DNA from 3 places in the Bacillus sp. Medicinal_06 genome. Region 2 is predicted to be linked to each of the others. Evidence: predicted binding sites of a transcription regulator. Region 2 holds the regulator's gene; each other region holds the start of a gene.
The links. The regulator Rex, encoded in region 2, represses fermentation and respiration genes when NADH is low (regulators of the CRP and FNR family bind a similar motif). The targets are predictions, from matches to a motif close to TTGTGAAATATTTCACAA.

Region 1: AC1M36_RS16320 (DUF1641 domain-containing protein) is a predicted target of Rex. The motif match lies at 2,717-2,734, and genes of this name have one in related genera.
Region 3: AC1M36_RS04520 (nitrate reductase subunit alpha) is a predicted target of Rex. The motif match lies at 3,368-3,385, and genes of this name have one in related genera.

The regions. Positions count from the first base shown of each region.
Region 1 covers NZ_JBWYHD010000006.1:135,719-141,065, reverse strand. Annotated here, with positions in the region: gene tyrS (tyrosine--tRNA ligase) at 1-529, shown strand, start outside; gene AC1M36_RS16325 (NAD(P)/FAD-dependent oxidoreductase) at 994-2,172, opposite strand; gene AC1M36_RS16320 (DUF1641 domain-containing protein) at 2,217-2,657, opposite strand; gene AC1M36_RS16315 (winged helix-turn-helix transcriptional regulator) at 3,089-3,436, opposite strand; gene AC1M36_RS16310 (MFS transporter) at 3,804-4,988, shown strand; gene AC1M36_RS16305 (aldo/keto reductase) at 4,988-5,347, shown strand, end outside.
Region 2 covers NZ_JBWYHD010000030.1:2,585-7,931, reverse strand. Annotated here, with positions in the region: gene groL (chaperonin GroEL) at 1-276, opposite strand, end outside; gene groES (co-chaperone GroES) at 314-598, opposite strand; gene AC1M36_RS27600 (CPBP family intramembrane glutamic endopeptidase) at 1,013-1,756, shown strand; gene AC1M36_RS27595 (YdiK family protein) at 1,759-1,950, shown strand; gene AC1M36_RS27590 (redox-sensing transcriptional repressor Rex) at 1,979-2,608, opposite strand; gene AC1M36_RS27585 (ABC-F family ATP-binding cassette domain-containing protein) at 2,793-4,718, shown strand; gene tsaD (tRNA (adenosine(37)-N6)-threonylcarbamoyltransferase complex transferase subunit TsaD) at 4,999-5,347, opposite strand, start outside.
Region 3 covers NZ_JBWYHD010000002.1:172,761-178,107, reverse strand. Annotated here, with positions in the region: gene AC1M36_RS04545 (molybdopterin-synthase adenylyltransferase MoeB) at 1-45, opposite strand, end outside; gene moaA (GTP 3',8-cyclase MoaA) at 63-1,076, opposite strand; gene AC1M36_RS04535 (winged helix-turn-helix transcriptional regulator) at 1,303-1,629, opposite strand; gene AC1M36_RS04530 (NAD(P)H-dependent oxidoreductase) at 1,770-2,441, shown strand; gene AC1M36_RS04525 (Crp/Fnr family transcriptional regulator) at 2,609-3,301, shown strand; gene AC1M36_RS04520 (nitrate reductase subunit alpha) at 3,514-5,347, shown strand, end outside.

The DNA.
Region 1 (5,347 bases), on a different contig from region 2:
AACAACGCCATTTGAATTCTACCAGTTCTGGGTGAATACAGATGACCGTGATGTGGTTAAATACTTGAAATACTTTACGTTCTTAACGAAAGAGAGAATTGATGAATTAGCAGTTAAAGTTCAAACAGAGCCGCATAAACGTGAAGCGCAAAAAGTCTTAGCGGAGGAAATGACGCGATTTGTTCATGGTGAAGAAGCTTTACTGCAAGCAGTAAAAATTACAGCAGCATTATTTAGTGGGGATATTAAATCGTTAACTGCGGATGAAATTGAACAAGGCTTTAAAGATATGCCAACTTTCCATGCTTCAAAAGAAACGAAAAATATCGTCGAGTGGTTAGTTGATTTAGGAATTGAACCTTCTAGACGTCAAGCTCGTGAAGATATTAATAATGGAGCAATCTTGATGAATGGAGAGAAAGTAACGGATGTGAATACAGATGTTACAGCGGAAAATTCATTCGACGGAAGATTTATTATTATCCGTAAAGGTAAAAAGAATTACAGTTTGGTGAAATTAGGAGCCTAAAGTTTGTTATAGAGTAGAAGTGAGAGGGGTTCTTGCTTCTACTTTTATAATATCCATAATTTCGTCACAAAAAAGTCAGTATATTAAGATTATTGCGGAGGTTTATCTAGCTTTCGTGGCGAATAAAAATAATATATAAATCGTTGTTACGAAGAATAGAAGAAGTGGGCGGATGCTCTCTTCCATCAAACAGGAAAGTTTTTATGTTGGTTCTTTAATTTATATTTATAAAAAGTTACTCATGGTAATCTATATAAATTTCTTTGTTTTTTTGAAAGGTAAATCATTGCCACGAAGAAAAAAGGAGCCTTGCACTCATTGTATCTTTTTGTTTTAAACATGGCATGGTGCAGAAAAAGGCCCTGACCGCTCCTATGCATGGCTGGATGCTCTCTTTCGCCCAAAAAGAAAGGGATTTTTGGATTTAAAAAAAGCCCGAATCATGATTCGGGCTAGTATTTGGATTAGTAAGCTAAGCTGAATAATCCTTTAATATGTGATAAGTAACGAACGTTACTTGCTTCTTTCATTAATGATGCTGGTAAACCTTTAAGTGGAGTATTGCTTGCTCCGATTGTAGCAACAGCATCTTTACGTCCTAGACTTGCAAGTGTTCCAGAGTTTACAGGTGCGAACTCTTCGAATGCTTTGCCTTCTAGTGCTGCGTATAAGTTGTATCCAATTAACTCACCCATTTGCCAAGCGATTTGTGCAGTTGGTGGGTATGGACGTCCGTCTGGAGCGAAGACAACAGCGCTGTCTCCAGCAACGAATACGTCTTTGTGAGAAGTAGATTGTAGGTATGCATCAACTGTTGCACGACCACGGTTTACTTCAAGACCTGATTCGCCGATTAATGGGTTACCTTGTACGCCGCCTGTCCAAACGAATGTGTTAGCAACAAGTTTTTGACCGTCTTTTAAGTCGATTTCATTGCCAGCAACGTTTGTTACAGGAAGACCTGTTAAGAATGTAACGCCGCGTGCTTCTAAGCTAGTAGTTGCACGTTCGATTAAGTGGTCTGGTAGTACTGGAAGGATTTTTGGACCTGCTTCAACAAGAAGAAGTTTAACTTCTTTTGGATTTACGCCGTGGCTTTTTGCAAGTTTAGGCATAATGTCAGCAAGCTCACCAACTAGCTCAACGCCAGTTAATCCGCCACCACCGATTACGATTGTAGCATCAGCTTCGTTTTTCGTTTTAGCGTATTCACGAATACGGTCTTCAACGTGTTTGTAGATTTTGTTTGCATCAGCAGCAGATTTTAATACCATGCTGTTTTCTTCTAGTCCTGGAATACCGAAGTAAGCAGTTTTACTTCCTAAAGCAACTACAAGTGCATCGTAAGATAAAGTAGTGCCGCCAGCTAGTTTGATTTCTTTGCTATCAACTGAGAATGACTCAACTGTTGCGATTTTAAGATCGATGTCTTTGCCTTTGAAAAGCTTTGTAAGTGGCATTGCAATTGCTTGTTCAGACACGTTACCAGCTGCAAGGCGGTGTAGTTCAGTGATGATTTGGTGTGTTGGGTATTGGTTAATCACTGTAACTTGTGCTTCTGATTTGCTGTAATATTTACGTACGTTTAAAGCGGCAAGAAGGCCGCCATAACCAGCGCCTAAGATGACAATTTGTTTTGACATAGTATGATATCCCCCGTCTTTACTAATTGTTGTTATAAGTTAAATTATTTATTGTTACGTTCTGCACTAATTTGAAGATAAGCATTGATGAAGCGGAACATTTTTTGTGCTTGTGGGTCTTTTAGTAATTTTAATAGACCGAATAGGCCGATAACTTCGTTGCTTTCGTCAGCACGATCTTTCGCTTCGATTGCAGTTGCAGCCATGCTTTTTACTGTATCTTTTACAGGTTCTACAAGCTCTTGGATTGCACCAACAGTGTCGCTTTTTAATACTTCATCAGTAGCAACAGTTTGAGCGAAGTCATAAGACTTAGTTAAAATGTTAACAAGCTCAGTTAATTTTGGAAGCTGTTCCACTAGTGTTGTTAATGATTCTTGTACCTCAGGTTTTAACAACTGATCAAGTACATCAAGTTGTCCTTGGCTAGCAGAAATTTGTACAGTTTCTTGTTCTGGCTTTGTTTGAGTCATAGTTTCTGGCATCTCCAATTCTCCTTTACGATAGCAATACTCTTATTTTTGATAAGTAAGATAGTAAACGTTTGCGAAACTTTATACAAAGTTTCACAAAACACAATAAAATGCCTTTAAATTTATGACAGCAAGTAAGCTGAAAACATAAATCCAAAACCATAATGTCTTACCTATTATTTATGAACTGTCCGATACATGGCTTGTCCGCATAATGGAAAGTTCCCTTATCGGAAAGTGTATATAATATATATCCTATATTATATACTATATACACCTATGTTAACATAAAAATGATTCCTAATTATTTGATATTGAGCGTATAACCTAGTACTGACAAGGCATGAAAGCGCATAAATTATTTTGTTTAGATAAGAAATGTACATATATATAAAGAGAGAAAGGGAAAAATGGACAAATTTATGTTCATTTTTTCCTTTTTCTTATTGTTCATCCCCTGTAATTAGCATCGATGTGTTACCGTTCTTTTCAAGATGGCACTCTCCCCATGTGCAAAGGGAATCGAGAATGGCTTCTAAGGACCAACCATAGTCGGTAAGTGAGTACTCAACTTTTGGCGGTACTTGATTATATACTTTTCTTTGAATAACTCCATCTTCTTCTAATTCACGCAATTGCTGTGTCAGCATCTTTTGTGTAATGCCAGGCATTAAACGTTTTAATTCACTTGTTCGTTTTGTCCCTTTTGTTAGATGACAAAGGATAACGACCTTCCATTTTCCGCCGATTACTTCTAAGGTTGCTTCTACAGGAATATTGTATTTCTTCATATATTACAACCCCTTTAACGAGTCTTTTCTAGTCATATGTTACTTTTTAGTACCTATAGTACTTAAAAGTACGTACTGTTTTTTACGTTGAACATGTTTCATAATAGCATACGTAAGAGGCAAATGAGTAGTACGTTACTAAAAGGTGCCTATGTTACTTTTAGGTACCTACCGTACTTTCAAGTGCGTTCTTTCAAAAAAGAATGAAACCATTCATAATAGCAGTTATGAGCAGTAAAACTGTTTTATTAGAAGATAAAAAGGCCTTTTTATCATACTATTATGATTGGATTTCTCGTATTAAGGAGGAGTTCAATTGAATTCATATACAGTACCTTCTTCTGGTGTTCAAACGAATAGAAGAAGTATGTTTGCCTTATTAGCATTAGCAATTAGTGCGTTTGGCATTGGTACAACCGAATTTATTAGCGTCGGTTTATTACCATCTATTTCGAAAGATTTACATGTTTCTGTTACAACGGCTGGTTTAACCGTTTCTCTATATGCGTTAGGAACGGCATTTGGCGCACCTGTTTTAACGTCGTTAACAGCTAGTATGTCACGGAAAACGTTATTAATGTGGATTATGATTGTCTTCATTATTGGTAATAGTATTGCAGGGATGTCAACAAGTTTTGGTGTACTTCTTGTTGCGAGGGTTATATCTGCATTTGCTCATGGTGTATTTATGTCGATTGGTTCAACGATTGCGGCAGCTCTTGTACCAGAACATAAACGAGCTAGTGCGATTGCTTTTATGTTCACGGGTTTAACAGTTGCAACCATTACAGGTGTCCCGATTGGAACATTTATTGGTCAACAATTTGGCTGGAGAGCTTCGTTTATGGTTATTGTGGCAATTGGAGTTGTTGCTTTAGTAGCTAACGGTATGCTCATTCCATCGAATTTACGAAAAGGTGCATCGGTATCTTTTCGCGATCAATTAAAGCTTGTAACAAATGGAAGGCTATTACTTGTTTTCGTTATTACTGCATTAGGATACGGTGGAACATTTGTAACGTTTACGTATTTGTCCCCATTATTACAAGAAGTAACAGGCTTTAAAGCAAGTACAGTTACGGTTATTTTGTTAGTGTATGGGATTGCAATCGCAATTGGAAATATGATTGGCGGTAAGCTATCTAATCGCAACCCAATTCGTGCATTGTTTTTTATGTTTTTCATTCAGGCAATTGTGTTATTTGTGCTTGCATTTACAGCGCCATTTAAGGTAGCAGGGTTAATTACAATTATTTTAATGGGATTATTCGCGTTTATGAATGTTCCGGGATTACAAGTATATGTCGTGATATTAGCTGAGCGCTTCGTACCAAGCGCTGTCGATATTGCATCTGCTATGAATATTGCGGCCTTTAATGCAGGAATCGCTCTTGGGGCTTACTTAGGCGGTATTGTAACGAATTCATTAGGGTTAATTCATACAGCGTGGGTAGGTGCGATTATGGTAGTCGGTGCAGTTGTTTTAACGGCATGGAGTATGAGTTTAGAAAAGAGAGATCAAATGAAAAATGTAAAGGAGAGAAGAGTATAATGAAAAATTTACAAAGTACAACAACATTGCATAACGGCGTAGAGATGCCTTGGTTTGGTTTAGGGGTATTTAAAGTAGAGGATGGACCAGAACTTGTAGAGGCTGTAAAAACAGCAATTAAAGAAGGATACCGTAGTATTGATACAGCTGCAATTTATGGAAATGAAAAAGCTGTAGGAGAAGGTATTCGTGCGGGGATAAAAGAAGCGGGAATTTCTAGAGAAGATTTATTCATTACTTCAAAAGTTTGGAACTCAGATCAAGGCTATGAAGGAGCATTAGCTGCATACGACGAAAGTCTGAAAAAGCTGGAGCTTGATTATTTAGATTTATATCTTGTTCATTGGCCTGTAGAGGGA
Region 2 (5,347 bases):
AGTTGCAGTTGTTGTTCCGTCACCAGCTACGTCATTTGTTTTGCTAGCAACTTCTGCTACTAATTTTGCACCCATGTTTTCGAATGCATCTTCTAATTCGATTTCTTTTGCAATTGTTACACCATCATTTGTAATAAGTGGTGAACCGAATTTTTTCTCAAGTACAACGTTACGACCTTTTGGTCCAAGCGTTACTTTTACTGCGTTTGCAAGAGTGTCGACACCGCGAAGCATCGAACGACGTGCTTCTTCACTAAATTTAATATCTTTTGCCATAATATTTGACCCCCTTGGATTTTTAAAATGTATATAATTAACCGATAACTGCTAAAATGTCACTTTCACGTAAAATCAAGTAGTCTGTACCTTCATATTTCACTTCAGTACCTGCATATTTTGAGAAGATGATAAGATCACCTGCTGCTACCTCTAAAGCAACACGCTCACCATTTTCAAGCACTCGACCAGTACCTACTGCAACAACTTTACCCTCTTGTGGTTTTTCTTTTGCAGTGTCTGGTAATACAATACCACTTGCTGTTTTTTCTTCTGCTTGAACAAGCTCAATTACAACGCGATCACCTAATGGCTTTAGCATGAACAATAACCTCCTCATTTTCCTATGTAAATTTTCTTTATTAGCACTCAAAGACTATGAGTGCTAACACACTTATAATAATAAATAATCTAAATTTCTTTTGCAAGTAAAAAAATCATAATTTTTTCGCAAATTACGATATAAACTTTTTCTATACAACAATAACAGCAATAATTCTCAAGAAAGCCTTTTTATATGAATCGGCTTTTCCACTTATCGTATGTTACAATATGAAGGATGCCATAAGTTATTTTCTCTATAGGTACTGCTTTTTCCTGTTATCTATTTCATTTTCAAATAAAGATTTACAAAAAAATAATAATACAAACAGTTATTACGTATCCCACGGCGGGATGTTCACATGTTTCCTCGCCTTATCTCATAAATTAGAGTTAGAAAGGATGGTTAACCCATTTGAAAAAACAATATTGGTGGATTATAGTTACATATATTCTGATGCAACTATCGGGAATTTTTGGCATATGGCTCCTTTTCAAAACAGGACTATATGATAATATGGCAGTTTCACGAGAGCAGAAAATGCAAATCATGGCTGGGCACTGGTCAATCATCAGCTTTTTTATTGCATTATGTATTATACTTTGGCTTCTTAGAACCGATATACGTGAAAGACATTTAGATACGAAGCGAGCTAGCATTCCTGCTACAATCGGCTGGATTTTTATCGGTTTCTTTTTAGCTATGTTTGCTCAAATACTTGCAGCTAATATTGAAATGCGATTATTAGGGATTAATCCTGGTTCTCAAAACACTCAAGATTTGATGGAAATAGCAAGAGCTACTCCATGGTTCCTTATTGTTATATCTATCATCGGTCCTATTTTAGAAGAGATTGTCTTTAGAAAGATTTTATTTGGAACACTCTATAAAAGATTTAATTTCTTTATCGCAGCCATTATTAGTTCGCTTGTTTTCGCGGCCATTCACTTTGATTTTACACACTTGTTAGTATACACTTCCATGGGGCTTGTTTTCGCTTTTCTATATGTGAAAACAAAACGAATCATCGTTCCTATTATGGCTCATGTCGCGATGAATACATTAGTCGCAATAACTCAAGTACTAGTAAGTAACGAACAAATACAAGAAATGATCAAACAAGCAGAAAAAATGCAAGGATTTATCGGAGGATTTTAAATATGAGGAACTCACCATTGTTCATGGCAGCACTGTATTTCCTTCTTGGATGTATCTTTACACGTTTCGCAATTACGAACGTTACAGATACAATTTGGAACTTTTGGACACTGCTGTTCGCTGCTATGGCAACAATTGATTTTAATTTGGCACTTCGACTTATCTTAGTCAAATTTACAAAGAAAAGGCAATAATAAAACGCAGAGGGATTTCCTCTGCGTTTTATTGTGGATAATTTTTCAAAAAATAAACGAGCGTTTGTAATTCTACAGCTAAATCAATATGATGAATTCTTATGTTTTCTGACACATTTAATCGTGCCGGTGTAAAATTTAAAATTCCATGTACATTTGTTTCGGCCAATCGATCTGCTACAGCTTGTGCAACGGTAGCAGGTACTGTTAATATTGCCACCTGTATATCATTTGTTAAACGTTCTTCTAATTCATCCAAATGATATACAGGAATTCCTCCGATTTCTTTTCCAACTTTCTCTTCATTGACATCAAACGCCATTTCAATCTTTGTATTATTATTTTTCGTGAAATTGTAATGTAAGAAAGCGGTCCCTAAATTACCCACTCCAATAAGTGCTACACGTGTTATATCATCTTGATCGAGCGTTTCTCGGAAGAATGATAGTAAATAATTCACATTATATCCATATCCCTTTTTCCCTAACGCTCCAAAATATGAAAAATCTCTCCGAATTGTTGCTGAGTCTACCTTTACCGCCTCACTCAATTCTGCCGATGAAACACGTTGCTTACCAGAAAGAGATAAATTTTGGATAAATCGATAGTATAGAGGCAATCGTTTGGCAGTGGCCTGTGGAATCTTTTGCTGATCCATGTAACCTCTCCTCTCTTCCTATCTTTGTTCACAGATTTAAAATAAATACATAAGTTTAGCACTTATGACTTTCCCTGTATAATAGAGAGAAGAATTCTCTCTTTATTTTAAACTATACACTATTTTTAGTATGATTGAGAAATATAAACATGGCAAAGTTAAGAAATTATTTGAGGTGAAAACATTGATTTTATTACAAGTGAATGGGCTTTCAAAATTATACGGTGCTGAAACAATTCTTGCAAACATTAAATTGGAAGTCCAAACAAAAGATCGAATTGCACTAGTTGGTCGAAATGGTGCTGGAAAATCTACATTATTAAAAATAATTGCCGGTGAATTATCTCACGATGGTGGAGAAATTATAAAGCCAAAAGATGTTTCTATTGGTTATTTAGCCCAAAATACAGGTTTGGAAACTTCTTTAACAATTTGGGATGAAATGCTTACCGTCTTTACACATCTGCAGCATATGGAGAAGAAACTTCGAAGGTTAGAGCAGGAAATGGGTAAGGAAGAGAACTTTTCAAATGCTGCTACGTACGAGAAATTACTCGCTGATTATGATCAATTACAGTTAGACTACAAAGATCAAGGTGGTTACCAATATGAAGCGGATATTCGCTCCATTTTAAGTGGACTTGGTTTTCCAGCGGAAACACACCAAACAACAATTTCCACATTAAGTGGCGGACAGAAAACAAGACTTGCTCTTGGGAAGCTACTATTAACAAAACCAGACTTACTCATCTTGGACGAACCAACAAACCATTTAGATATCGATACATTAACATGGCTTGAACAATATTTACAAGGCTATCCTGGAGCTATTTTAATCGTGTCCCACGATCGCTACTTTTTAGACAAGCTTGTTACACAAGTATATGAAATTTCTAATAAAGAGAGCAGACGATATGTTGGTAACTACAGTAAATATTTAGATTTAAAAGCTGCACTATATGAGCAAGAAATGAAACGTTATGAGAAACAACAAGAGGAAATCGCTAAACTAGAAGACTTTGTCCAAAAGAACATTGCTCGTGCGTCCACAACAAAACGTGCACAAAGTCGCCGGAAACAATTAGATCGGATGGAATTACTGACCAGACCATTAGGTGATTCTAAATCCGCATCCTTCCACTTTGATATCGAAAAACAAAGCGGAAACGACGTATTACAGGTAAAAGATGTTTCAATTGGATATGACAAAGAACCAATTATTGAGCATGTAAATATGCGATTAACCCGAGGTGATAGTGTCGCACTAGTCGGTCCAAACGGTATTGGGAAATCTACATTATTAAAGTCGATTGTAAATAAATTGAAGACGTTAAGCGGTGAAGTTTCTTTCGGTTCAAATGTATCTATTGGGTATTATGATCAAGAACAAGCAAACTTAACATCATCCAAGCGTGTTTTAAATGAATTATGGGACGATTATCCGCTAGAGCCGGAAAAAGAAATTCGCACGATACTCGGTAACTTTTTATTCACAGGGGATGATGTATTAAAGCCAGTATCTTCCCTAAGTGGTGGTCAAAAAGCTCGATTAGCTCTAGCAAAATTGATGATGCAAAAATCTAATTTATTAATTCTCGATGAGCCTACAAACCATCTTGATTTAAATAGTAAAGAGATTTTAGAAAACGCCTTAATTGATTATCCTGGAACTCTTTTATTCGTTTCCCATGATCGCTATTTCATTAACCGTGTCACAACTACAGTGGTTGAGTTATCAACAGAGGGAGCACAAGAATATTTAGGTGACTATGACTACTATATTGAAAAGAAAAATGAAATGATTGAACGGACAGAATTTGAACAGCAAGAAAATGATGTACCTATTCAAAAAAGCGTTGCTCAAGAAAAATTAAGCTATCTTGAAGAAAAAGAACGTAAAAAGCAGGAACGTCAGCGTATCCGAAAAATTGAAGAAATTGAACAAAACATCGCAAAGTTAGAAGAAGAAATTGCACAATTAGAAGAGGAGCTTTGTTTACCTGAAGTATATGCTGACTACGAACGGGCTAGCGAGATTACAACAGCAAAGCAAACCAAACAAGAAGAATTAGAGAAGTTTATGGCGGAATGGGAAGAGTTACACGTATAACCCTTATATATTCATATGATAAAAACAAGGTAGTTGAAAGCCCCTCAACTACCTTGTTTATTTTTCAATACAAAAGACTATGGTCAAAGGTCTGACCTTAACACAATTATCCACAACCTTATGCACATATCCACCTTTATTATATAAACACAAAAATAACTTTTCCACATTATCCACAAATCATATAAAAGTTATAAACATTCAATACTCACAATAAAACCCATATTATCAACAGATAATATGGGTTTTATCCACAGGTTGTGGTTAATTATGTGTATAACTATGCCTCAATATCTAATCCTGGATTTGCATTTAAAGCTAATGTTGCACGTTTTCCTTGCTCATATGCAATTGTGCCCGCTGCTGCAATCATCGCTGCATTATCTGTGCACAAGGATAACGGTGGAATAATAAGCTCAATTTCTTCTTTTTTTGCAAACTCTTCCTCTAAACGTGCACGAAGTCCTTTATTCGCTGCAACACCACCAGCAAGCAACACTTGTTTTACATCATACGCTTCTGCTGCACGCGCTGCTTTCGTCACGAGTACATCTATTACACTCGCTTGGAAGCTAGCTGCTAAATCTTCTGGCGCAATTTCTTCACCACGTTGTTTTGCGTTATGCACA
Region 3 (5,347 bases), on a different contig from region 2:
GCCGATTCCTGAAAATAACATTTGTCTTGAATAACGCTCCTGCACATGTCTTTCCCCCTTCCTTATCCACCGATATAAGACATTTCAATTTTCGGGCGGTTATTTGCACTTTCTTCAGTCCGCTCATCAGAATATCGATCTTTTCGATATTCCCATACGTTTTGTATTGCCTTTAATAAATCGGCATCCGAAATATCCTCTCTAAGTAAGCTTCTTAAATCTGTTCCTTTCGTTGCAAACAAACAAGTATAAAATTTACCGTCTGCCGAAATCCGTGCTCTCGTACAGGAAGAACAGAAAGATTCAGAAACTGAAGTGATGAACCCAACTTCCGCATCACTACCCACATAACGATAACGCTTCGCAACTTCTCCAAAATAATGAGGATCTACAGGTTCAATTGGGTATACCTGATTGATTTTCTCAATCAATTCTTGCTTCGTAATGACCTGTTCAAAATTCCAGCCATTCGTACTGCCAACGTCCATAAACTCAATGAAACGAAGCGGAATTCCTCGCTCCTTAAAATAAGAAGCCATCAGAAGAATTTGATTATCATTCATTCCTTTTTTCACAACCATATTTACTTTTACATCAAGTCCAGCTTCTTTTGCTGCGGCAATTCCTTTTAGCACAGGTTTTGTACTAATATTTCGGCCATTAATTTTGCGAAATACATCGTCTTCTATTGCATCTAAACTAACATTCACTCGGTGTAATCCCGCTTCCTTTAACGCCTTTGCTTGCTTTGTTAAATGAATCCCATTTGTCGTAAGTCCAATATCTGTTAAGCCATCCAACTTTACAAGCCGTGTAATAAGCTTTGGCAAATCTTTACGTAGTAATGGTTCCCCGCCCGTAAGTCTAATTTTCTTTACACCCATACCTACAAATAATTTTGCTAATCGTTCAATTTCATCAAATGTAAGCAAAAATTCTTCTTGTAAAAATGCATAATCAGGCCCGAACACTTCAGCTGGCATACAGTATGTGCATCTGAAATTACAACGATCAATGACAGAGATGCGTAAATCTTGAAGTGGACGCTGCAAAGAATCTGTAATCTTCTCGCGCATCGTTATCCCCCCCTTTTCTGCTAAATTCTATCTGTCTTCATTCTATTATAATATATTTTTAAACTGCGATGTTTTTGCTTAAACTCTTTATTCACTTTCTATGTTTTTTAGTTGCCTCCATCATAAAAAAGAAGAAGAAGGTACGTTGTGATATTTCTCACATCGCCTTCTTCATTCAAAAATTCTTCACAAATTCGTTCAAATTTTATTCACATTTCAGTTACAATCACTGTATTTGCGTACGGTACTCCTCACCCCACTCACGCATAAGTGTGATAATTGGTGTAAGGGATTTTCCGAATTTCGTTAAAGAATATTCCACTTTTGGTGGAACCTCTTTATATACTTCACGATGAATTACTCCAGCTGCCTCTAGTTCTCGAAGCTGCCTAGTTAGCATGCGCTGTGTGATGCCAGGCATTAATCGTACAAATTCATTAAAACGAATCACTTCGGCATTCATTAAGTGAAATAGAATAACCCCTTTCCATTTCCCACCGATTACATCTAACGTTACTTCTACCGAACAACGATTTATATCTTTCTGTTCCATTTTGTCACTCTCCATTAGTATACAAATTGATACTATATGCTAAAAATGTGCGTACTTACATCTTTTATTTTACTATTGTAGAATCAATTTTGTAATCAGCTTACTATAAAAAAGCAAATTATTAAAAGGTGGTTGTTTAAATGGAACATACAAAAGAAGAAATTTTAAAAGCTTATCAATTTCGACATGCATGTAAAGAATTTGATGTAAATAAAAAAATCTCTGATGAAGATTTTCATTTTATTTTAGAAACTGGCCGACTTTCTCCAAGTTCATTTGGTTTTGAACCTTGGAAATTTGTTGTGATTCAAAATCAAGATATTCGTAACAAGCTTCTTCCTGTATCTTGGGGTGCGCAAAAACAATTACCAACAGCAAGCCACTTTGTCGTTATATTAGCTCGTAAAAAAGAAGAGATGATTTATAACTCATCCTATATTTCTAACTTTATGAAAAATATTCAGCAACTTCCTGAAGAAGTTATAACGATGAAACGCGGTTTTTATAAAGAATTTCAAGAATCTGATTTTCAATTACTAGAAAGTGATCGTGCCATGTTTGATTGGGCTTCTAAACAAACTTACATCGCTCTTGGCAATATGATGACTGCCGCTGCTCAAATCGGCATCGACTCTTGTCCGATTGAAGGGTTTCATCAAGAAAAAGTAGATGCAATTTTAAAAGAAGAAGGAATTATTTCAGATGATGCATTTGGTGTGTCTGTTTTAGTTGCTTTTGGTTATCGCGCAGAAGAACCAAAACGTGATAAAACTCGTCAAACAATGGATATGGTTGTGGAGTGGATTAAATAAAGTAAAAGGGTGTCTACAAAAGACACTCTTTTTTTCAGTACGAAATGTGCGCTTGTTCACAGCTAAGTACTAACTTATCACCTATAATGAAAAGATATTTCTTGCATTTTCACCATGTTTACATCCACAATAAGAAATAGACTGCTTTTAAAAGAAAGGTGATTGCTGTGACAAACCGTACGGCATTATCAGAAGATTTAAAGGAATTGCTTGCATCTGTTGAATATAAAATGCAGATTAATAAAGGAAGTTATATTTTCCAAGAAGGTGTGGAGGCAAAAGAACTCTATATCGTTCGCTCTGGAAAAGTGCAGATTAGTAAAATTAGTGCTGACGGACAGGAGTTAACACTTCGCATTTGTTCAACGCATGATATCATCGGAGAATTAACATTATTTACGGACAATGCAAAGTATTTATTAAATGCGAAATGCCTTGAAAATGTTGAGGTTGGCGTAATTAAACGAGATGCTTTAGAGAAGGCATTACTTGAAAAACCAGCCCTTGCCTTTGAATTTATGAAATGGATTAGTGAACATTTAAGGAGAATGCAAACGAAATTCCGTGATTTAGTGTTACATGGTAAAAAAGGTGCTCTTTATTCGACTCTTATTCGTATGACGAATAGTTATGGCGTATTAAAAGAAAACGGCATCCTTATCGATCTACCTTTAACAAATCAAGAGCTTGCGAATTTCTGTGCAACCTCACGTGAAAGTGTCAACCGTATGTTAAATGATTTAAAAAAGCAAGGAATTATTTCTATTCATAAAGGAAAAATCACGATTCATAATTTACAATTTTTAAAATGCGAAATTGCTTGTGAAGATTGTCCCGCCTCTGTGTGTAGTATTGAGTAGCCTCTCTATTTGAGAGGCTACTCTTTTTTCTTTCTCCTTTATTCTACAAAAAAGAATCACTCTTCGATGTGAAAAATGTCACAACTTCCCAAAAAATGTTATAAGTCTGATTTTTGACAATCTGTTGAACTGTGATAGATATCACATCTCTATTTGACGCGCTCTCTTATATTGAAAGTAAGCAAGAGAGACGTAATAAAGGAGTGAACAGTATGAAAAAGAAACCTTCAGCATTAATGAAACGTTTAAAATATTTTTCTCCAATAGATCGCTATAACAACAATCATACACAAGAAACGTATGAAGATCGCGAATGGGAAAACGTGTATAGAAAACGCTGGCAACATGATAAAGTCATTCGTTCTACACACGGTGTAAACTGTACTGGTTCTTGTAGCTGGAACATTTACGTAAAGGATGGAATTGTAACTTGGGAAGGCCAAGAGCTGAACTATCCATCAACGGGCCCTGATATGCCAGACTTTGAGCCACGAGGATGTCCACGCGGAGCAAGTTTTTCTTGGTACATTTATAGTCCACTTCGCGTGAAATATCCATATGTCCGTGGCGTACTTTGGAATATGTGGCAAGAAGAACTTCAAAACCACAAATCACCGCTAGACGCTTGGAAAAGCATTGTGGAAAATCCTGAAAAAGCACGTACTTATAAGCAGGCCCGGGGTAAAGGCGGATTCATCCGTGCTAGTTGGGATGAAGTATTACAACTTGTTGCCGCTTCTCTACTTTATACAGTAATCAAATACGGCCCAGATCGAAATGTTGGTTTCTCACCAATTCCAGCCATGTCGATGTTAAGCCATGCTGCTGGTAGCCGCTTTATGCAGCTCATGGGTGGTCCAATGCTTAGCTTCTACGATTGGTACGCTGATTTGCCACCAGCTTCTCCGCAAATTTGGGGTGATCAAACAGATGTACCAGAAAGTAGTGATTGGTATAACTCTGGTTACATTATGACGTGGGGTTCAAACGTACCAATGACAAGAACACCAGACGCTCACTTCTTAGCAGAGGTGCGCTATAAAGGAACGAAAGTTGTTTCTGTAAGTCCTGACTTTGCGGAATCCACAAAGTTTGCTGATGATTGGATTAGCGTAAAACAAGGTACAGACGGAGCACTTGCAATGGCAATGGGGCACGTCATCTTACAAGAGTTTTACGTGGACCAGCAAGTGGAATACTTCACAAATTATGCAAAACAATATACTGATTTCCCGTTCTTTGTCACATTGAAACAACAAGGAGACCAATTTGTTGCCGATCGTTTCTTAAACGCGAATGATATTGGCCGTGAAACAAAGCTTGGTGAATGGAAACCTGTTCTTTGGAACGATAACACGAACGATTTCGCAACACCTCATGGCACAATGGGGTCACGCTGGGATAACGAAAAGAAATGGAACTTGCGCTTAGAAGATGAACAAACCGGCGAAAAAATTGATCCACGCCTTTCCTTACTTGGTATGGAAGATGCTGTTGGAACTGTACAAATTCCGTACTTCTCTGATGATGGAAACAAAGTATTAGAACGCACAATTCCAGTGAAAAAAATCACGACTGAAGAAGGCGACATTTTCGTTACAACTGTATACGACTTAACGTTAGCAAACTACGGAGTTAACCGTGGACTTGGCGGGCAAGAACCGAAAGACTTCAATGATGATATGCCATTTACACCAGCATGGCAAGAGAAAATGACCGGCGTAAAACGAGAACTGATTATTCAAATCGCTCGTGAATTTGCTCAAAATGCGGTTGATACAAATGGCCGCTCAATGATTATTGTCGGCGCTGGTATTAACCATTGGTTTAACTCTGATACGATTTACCGCGCAGTTCTAAATCTTGTTCTTCTCGTTGGAGCGCAAGGTGTAAACGGCGGAGGCTGGGCACATTATGTTGGGCAAGAGAAACTACGTCCAGCAGAAGGTTGGCAAACGATCGCAATGGCAAAAGACTGGCAAGGTCCACCGAAACTACAAAACGGTACATCTTTCTTCTATTTCGTAACGGATCAGTGGCGCTATG